3 regions of the Streptomyces sp. NPDC051214 genome follow, and region 2 is predicted to be linked to each of the others. Evidence: riboswitches for the same ligand, from Rfam matches in the RefSeq annotation. Region 2 holds a riboswitch; each other region holds the start of a gene.
The links. A riboswitch is a leader RNA that binds a small molecule or an ion and turns the genes downstream of it on or off. The one in region 2 is predicted to bind cobalamin.

Region 1 (2,254 bases), on a different contig from region 2:
ACGGCCACCGCCACGGAGAGGGCGAGGGCGGCGAGGCCCGCCGTCCAGAGCAGGGCGGAACGTATGCCGCCCGCGGCGGCCGTCCTCACTTGTCGAGGCCGAACTCGCGCAAGGCGGCGGCGACTTGCTCGATGCCGTCCACCGTGCGGATCGTCGGGTTCATGGCCTGGCCGCTCAGGAGTACGTACCGCTTCTTCTTCACGGCGGTCAGGTTCTTGGTGACCGGGTTGGACTCCAGGAACTCGATCTTCTTCTTCGCGCTCTCGGCCGTCTGCGACTTGCGCGTGAGGTCGCCGATGACCAGGACGTCCGGGTCGCGGTCGGCCACCGTCTCCCAGTTGATCTGGGGCCACTCGTCGCGGGTGTCGTCGAAGACGTTCTTCACGCCGAGTTCGCGGGTGATGATGCCCGGCGCCCCGCAGCAGCCTGCGATGTAGGGCGCGTCGGAGTTGGCGAACCAGTAGAGGAGCGACGTGTCGGAGGCGGCATCAGCGTTCTTGATGGGCTTCGCGGCCTTCGCCACCCTGCCCTTGAGCTGCGCGATCAGCCGTTCGCCGCGCTTCTCGACCCCGAACGCCTTGGCCAGGTCCCGCACTTCGCCGTAGACGGTGTCCATGGTGAGCGTCTTGACGCGGCTGCCGTCGCCGTCGCCGCTGTTGTCCTTGCCCGCGCAGTCGGAGGGCGAGACATAGGCGGGTACGCCGAGCTCGGCGAACTTGGCGCGGTCGGCGACGCCGCCCTTGCTGACCGTCGCCACGAAGGAGGCGGTGACGAAGTCCGGTTCCTTGGCGAGGACCTTCTCGAAGGAGGGGTAGCTGTCGGCGAGCCGGTCGACCTTGGCGTTGTCCTTCTCCAGGCCCTTGAGCACCGGGTCCGTCCACGTCCCGGTGCCGACCATGCGGTCCGCGAGGCCGAGGGAGAGCAGGATCTCCGTGGAGCCCTGGTCGAGGGAGACCGCCCGCTGCGGCGGCGCCTTGATCTCCGCCTTCTTGCCGCAGGAGGTGAGGGTCAACGGGTAGCCGGCGGCCTTGTCGTCCGTGGCGGAGGAGGTCGTGGAGCCGCCTCCGCACGAGGTCAGGGTGACGGCCAAGGCCGTGGCGAGAAGAACAGACGTACGTACACGACGGACGACAGACGTACGTACACGACGGGCAATGGAGGACACGAGATCCCTTGAGTCTCACGGCTCATACGCGGAGCCTGGCCTGCTTCGTCACCTCCGCCGCCCGGTACGCGGACGAAGGTGCCAGCAGGTCTTCGGACTCGGGGATCGGCCGGGCGGGGCGCCTTCCCAGGCGTCCATGGACGCCCAGTGGCCGTGGCCCCGCCCGTTCCCCCTCACCGCTGCGCGTCAGTTCCGGATTCGCACCGGATTCCCTGGCCCTGGTGTGGGTTGACTGGCGTGCGCAAGCTATCACGCGAGGTCAGGACGGCTGCTGGGGCCTCGGTGCGCCGCGGTAGGTGCCGAAGGACCATTTGTTGCCCTCGGGGTCGGCGATGGCGAACTCCCGGCTGCCGTACGGCTGGTCCTCGATCTCGCGGATGATCTCGACGCCCGCGGTGCTGAGCCGCCGGTAGAGGTCGTCCACGTGGTCGGTGACGACGTACGCGCCGAAGGTGCCGGGCTTCAGGCACCAGCCCTGGGACTTCTCGTCGTACGAGCCGAGCATGATCGCGCCGCCCTCGGGCCAGTCGAGCTCGGCGTGGGCCACGCGGTCGCCGTCCTCGTAGACGGCGGTGCGCAGGAAGCCGACCGTGCCGACCAGGAAGTCGATCAGTGCGGGGGCGTCGTGCGCCTGGAGGGTCGGCCAGACGGCGGGGGCACGCCCCTCGGCGTCGGGGGCGGAGGCGGACCGGGGCTGCTGGTTCTGCTTCTCGGTGGTGTTCATGGGGCCTACTCTTCGCCCCCGCCATGGCTCCCGGCTTGGATATTCCGGCACTCTTCGGCCAGCCAGGCGCTGGGGCTCGCGCCGGTGTACTGGCGGAAGTCGCGCACCAGGTGGGAGTGGTCGTAGTAACCGCACTCCGCGGCGACGCGGGCCAGGTCGGGGGCCGCGCCCGCCGCGACGGGGCGTACGACGGCGTTGCGTGCGCGCTGGAAGCGCATCAGGCGCCCTGCCTGCTTGGGGCTCAGGCCCGTCTCGGCGCGGAAGAGGGTGGTGAGGCGGCGCTCGCTGAGCGCGACGTGCCGGGAGAGCCCGCGCAGGGTGCCCACGCCCTGGTGCCGGGCCAGCCAGGCCCAGGCCTCGCCGAC
Region 2 (2,254 bases):
ACCTACCTCGGCGGCTGGCGCATCATCCGCACCATGGGCAAGGGCCTCACCGACCTCCAGCCGCAGCAGGGCTTCGCCGCCCAGACCAGCGCCGCGACGGTCATCCTGGCCTCCTCGCACCTGGGCTTCTCGCTCTCCACCACCCAGTCCTGCTCCGGCGCCGTGATGGGCGCGGGTCTCGGCCGCAAGGGCGGCGTCGTCCGCTGGTCCACGGCGACCCGCATGTTCATCGCCTGGGGCCTGACGCTGCCGGCCGCCGGTCTGGTCGGCGCGGGCGCGGAGTTCCTCACCAAGCAGGGCCCCTGGGGCGTCGCGGTGACCGCCGCGCTCCTCGTGGCCGGCTCGGCCGTGATCTGGGTGCTGTCCCGGCGCAACGCCGTCGACCACACGAACGTCGCCGACGACGAGATCGGCGGCTCCTCCGCCGACGAGCCCGCCGGCGTCGTGACCACCGCGATCGCCGCCGTCACCCCGCCGCCCACCGGCTCGGCGGTGACGAGCCCCGACGTCGACCTCGTCAAGGCCACCATCGCGGCCCCGACCGGCACCGTGGCGGACCCCGCCCGGCCCGCCACGGTGTAAGGACAAGTCAGCATGGACATCGACTGGGCAGCTCTCGGCTCCGTCTTCGGAGTCAGCCTCGCGGTGACGGTGGCCCTGGTGGGCCTGTTCACCCTCGGCATCGTCGGCCTCTCCAAGCACGAGGCGGCCACGTCCGGCGCCTCATCGGCCACGGCCGGCAGCGCCACGGCAGCACGCATGGGCGCGTACGCGTGCTTCGCGCTCTGCGCGGCTGCGGTGGCGTACGGGATCTATCTGATCGTCGCCTGACGACCGGGCTTCCGGGTGGGGTGCGGGACGCTTCGGCGTCCCGCACCCCACCTTCGTATGTGGGCCTCCGCACACTCTCCCGCCGCAGGTCAACGGCAAGTTGACGGGCGTTCGTGGGCGTGGTGGACTGCCGGAGCCATACGGCAGCAGGAGAGGAAGTCGGTGTGAATCCGGCGCGGTCCCGCCACTGTCATCGAGGAGCTGACTCCTCGGAAGCCAGGAACTCTCGCCGCCGATCACGTCGAACCAGGGCGCGGACACCCTGAGTGAGGACATATCGCCATGCGCGGCCGCCCGTTGCCGGACCAGTTCCCGAGCGTGAGCTCACTTCTCGGCACAGCGACCGGCTGAAGCCATGCGTGCCGATCGCGACTTCGCGTACGGCGCCGCCGCCGGCCTTCTCGGTGATCTGTTCCTCGGCGATCCTCGCCGCGGGCATCCGGTCGCCGCGTTCGGGCGGGCCGCCGGTGCCGTCGAGCGTGTCCTGTGGCGTGACCACCGCGGGTGGGGCGCGCTGCACGCCGTGGTGTGTGCCGGGGGTGCTGCCGGTGCGGCCGCCCTGGCCTCTTCTCTCGTACGTGACTCACGCGCCGCGTCCGTCGCGCTGACCGCCGCCACCACCTGGGCCGTGCTCGGCGGGACCTCGCTGGGGCGTGAGGCGCGGGCCGTGGGCGGGGCGCTCGCCGCCGGGGACATCGAGGTGGCCCGGGAGCGGCTGCCGCATCTGTGCGGGCGTGATCCGCAGGCGCTCGACGCCGACGGCATCGCGCGGGCCGTGGTGGAGTCCGTCGCCGAGAACACCTCCGACGCCGTGGTGGGTGCCCTGGTGTGGGGTGCCCTGGGCGGGGTCCCGGGGCTCGTCGCCTTCCGCGCCGTCAACACGCTCGACGCTATGGTCGGGCACAAGTCCGCGAAGTACCGGCGCTACGGGTGGGCTTCCGCCCGGCTCGACGACGTACTGGGGTGGCCGGGCGCCCGGCTCACCGCCGTGCTCGCGACTGTTGCCGGGGAATCGCCGCGGGGTGCGGTGCGGGCCTGGCGGGAGGACGCCGCCAAGCATCCGAGCCCCAACGCCGGGCCCGTCGAGGCCGCCTTCGCCGGGGCGTTGGGCGTACGGCTCGGGGGGACGCTCTCGTACGCGGGGCGCGTGGAGCACCGGCCGGTCCTGAACGGCGGCGGGCGGGGCGTGGAAGTCGCCGACATCGAGCGGGCCGTGAAGCTTTCACGGCGGGTCGGGCTGCTCGCCCTCGGGGTCGCCGCGGCCGTGAGCACCGTACGGAAAGGCAGGGCCTCATGAGTGGTGGACTCCTCGTCGCGGGAACCACGTCCGACGCGGGCAAGAGCGTCGTCACCGCAGGGATCTGCCGGTGGCTGGCCCGCAAGGGCGTCTCCGTCGCGCCCTTCAAGGCGCAGAACATGTCCC
Region 3 (2,254 bases), on a different contig from region 2:
CCCTCTCCTCGCCGCCCGTGACGCGGGCCGCGCACCCCGGCTGCCCGGCCTGGCCGCCGCGCTCCCCGACCGCGGCATCACCCCCGGCGAGCTCCTCGAACTGCCTGGGCGCAGGCTCCGCGCGATCTGGACCCCCGGCCACACGCCCGGCCACGTCTGCCTGCACCTGGAGGAGGAGCACCCGGCGCGACTGCCCGGCCACGGCCGCCTGTTCTCCGGCGACCATCTCCTGCCCGGGATCACCCCGCACATCGGCCTGTACGAAGACCCCGACGACGAGACCGTGACCGATCCGCTCGGCGACTACCTCGACTCCCTGGAGCGCATCGGCCGCCTGGGGGTCGCCGAGGTGCTCCCGGCCCACCAGTACGCGTTCACCGACGCCCCGGGGCGCGTCCAAGAGATCCTGGCCCACCACGAGGAGCGCCTGACGGATCTGCTCGCCCTCCTCGCCGAGCCCCTCACCCCCTGGCAGCTCGCCGAGCAGATGGAGTGGAACCGCCCCTGGGCCCAGATCCGCTACGGCTCGCGGAACATCGCGGTCTCCGAGGCCGAGGCCCATGTGCGGCGCCTGGTGAAGCTGGGGCGCGCGGAGGCGGTGGGCCACGATCCCGTGCGGTACCGCGCGGTGTGACCTCCTGCCGGGGGCGGCCGCCTCGGGGCCCGTCCCCTACGGGCCGGTAGAGTGGCCCCGTCGTCATCATGCCCGTACGGGGGGAAGCCGGTGCGAATCCGGCGCTGACCCGCAGCCGTGATCCACGGTCCTCAGGACCGGTGGAGAGCCGGATCGCCTCGTACGGAACGTGACCGGCTCGCGTCATCGGAACCGCCGATGACCGGCACCGTCGAGGTATACGGAGCCGGAGCCGCCCGGTGCCCGTGCCCGCACGCGCCCGTGCTGCCCCGCTCCCCCGCAGGGAGAGGCACCCGCCGCATCATGAACGTTCGCCGCAGCGCAGCGGTCCTGGCCGCCGTCGCCGTGTTCGGTTCGGCCGCCGCCCCGGCCGCCTTCGCGGACACCGCGTCCCCGTCGCCCTCCGCCAAGCTGCCCTCCGGTCTGTACGGCGACGCGGACCCCAAGTTCGACGGGGTGTTCCGGCAGTCGTACGCCCTGCTCGCCCAGGACTCCGTCGGCGTGAAGCCCGCCGCGAAGTCCGTCGACTGGCTCACCGGGCAGCAGTGCACGAACGGCGGTTACGCCGCCTACCGCCCCGACGCGGGCGAGCCCTGCGGCTCCAAGACGATGTTCGACAGCAACGCGACGGCGTCGGCCGTGCAGGCGCTCGCCGCGCTCGGCGGCCAGCAGAAGACGGTCGGCAAGAGCGTCGACTGGCTGAAGTCCGTGCAGAACCAGGACGGCGGCTGGGGCTACAGCCCCGGCATGGACTCGGACGCCAACTCCACCGGCATCGTCATCGGCGCGCTCGTCGCGGCGGGCGAGAAGCCGCAGTCGGTGAAGTCGCAGGACGGCAAGTCCCCGTACGACGCGCTGCCCGCCCTCGCGATGAGCTGTGGCAAGGACGGCGGCGCCTTCGGCCTCGCCGACGTCAAGTCCGGCAAGCTCTCGCCGAACGCGGACGCCACCGCGGCCGGCGTCCTCGGCGCGCACGGCAAGGGCCTGGTCGTGGACGCGGCCAAGAAGAAGGAAGCCGCCCCGAAGTGCGCGAAGGCCGACACCGCCGAGCAGGCGGCGTCGAACGGCACGGGCTACCTCCTGAAGACGCTCGCCAAGGGCGACGACCACCTGATGTCGTCGATGCCCGGCGCCAAGAACATGCCCGACCTCGGCAACACCGCCGACTCCGTGCTCGCGCTCGCCGCGGCCGGTCAGCCGGAGCAGGCCGAGAAGTCGGCCCAGTGGCTGGCGAAGAACTCCGCGCAGTGGGCCGAGAAGTCCGGCCCCGCCGCCTACGCCCATCTGATCTTCGCCGCCCGCGCCGCCGGCCTGGACCCGCGTGACTTCGGCGGCGCGGACCTGGTCAAGCAGCTGGGCGCACAGGGGCCCGCCCCGCAGGCGACGGAGAAGGCCGCCGACGAGAAGAAGGACAGCGACGACGGCGGCGTGAGCATCTGGTGGATCATCGGCGTCGGCATGGTCGCCGGCATCGGCATCGGCTTCCTCTACAGCGGCAACAAGAAGAAGCAGCAGCTGTGACGCGGGGTCGCGCGCGGTGCGGGCGCCTGGTGATCGGGGCGCTCTTCGCCGCCCTGCTCGGTGTCCTCACCGCCGCCCCCGCGCAGGCCGCCGGGTACC

Region 1: another riboswitch for cobalamin. It lies ahead of AB0M70_RS25105 (ABC transporter substrate-binding protein); the one in region 2 lies ahead of AB0M70_RS36395 (cobalamin biosynthesis protein).
Region 3: another riboswitch for cobalamin. It lies ahead of AB0M70_RS07815 (prenyltransferase/squalene oxidase repeat-containing protein); the one in region 2 lies ahead of AB0M70_RS36395 (cobalamin biosynthesis protein).

The regions. Positions count from the first base shown of each region.
Region 1 covers NZ_JBFBAT010000009.1:318,542-320,795, forward strand. The annotation lists gene AB0M70_RS25100 (iron chelate uptake ABC transporter family permease subunit) at 1-89, opposite strand, end outside; gene AB0M70_RS25105 (ABC transporter substrate-binding protein) at 86-1,090, opposite strand; cobalamin riboswitch at 1,231-1,417, opposite strand; gene AB0M70_RS25110 (VOC family protein) at 1,425-1,889, opposite strand; gene AB0M70_RS25115 (helix-turn-helix domain-containing protein) at 1,895-2,254, opposite strand, start outside.
Region 2 covers NZ_JBFBAT010000018.1:61,426-63,679, forward strand. The annotation lists gene AB0M70_RS36385 (inorganic phosphate transporter) at 1-582, shown strand, start outside; gene AB0M70_RS36390 (hypothetical protein) at 595-831, shown strand; cobalamin riboswitch at 938-1,080, shown strand; gene AB0M70_RS36395 (cobalamin biosynthesis protein) at 1,187-2,128, shown strand; gene AB0M70_RS36400 (cobyric acid synthase) at 2,125-2,254, shown strand, end outside.
Region 3 covers NZ_JBFBAT010000002.1:767,278-769,531, reverse strand. The annotation lists gene AB0M70_RS07820 (MBL fold metallo-hydrolase) at 1-634, shown strand, start outside; cobalamin riboswitch at 670-810, shown strand; gene AB0M70_RS07815 (prenyltransferase/squalene oxidase repeat-containing protein) at 938-2,155, shown strand; gene AB0M70_RS07810 (SCO2322 family protein) at 2,152-2,254, shown strand, end outside.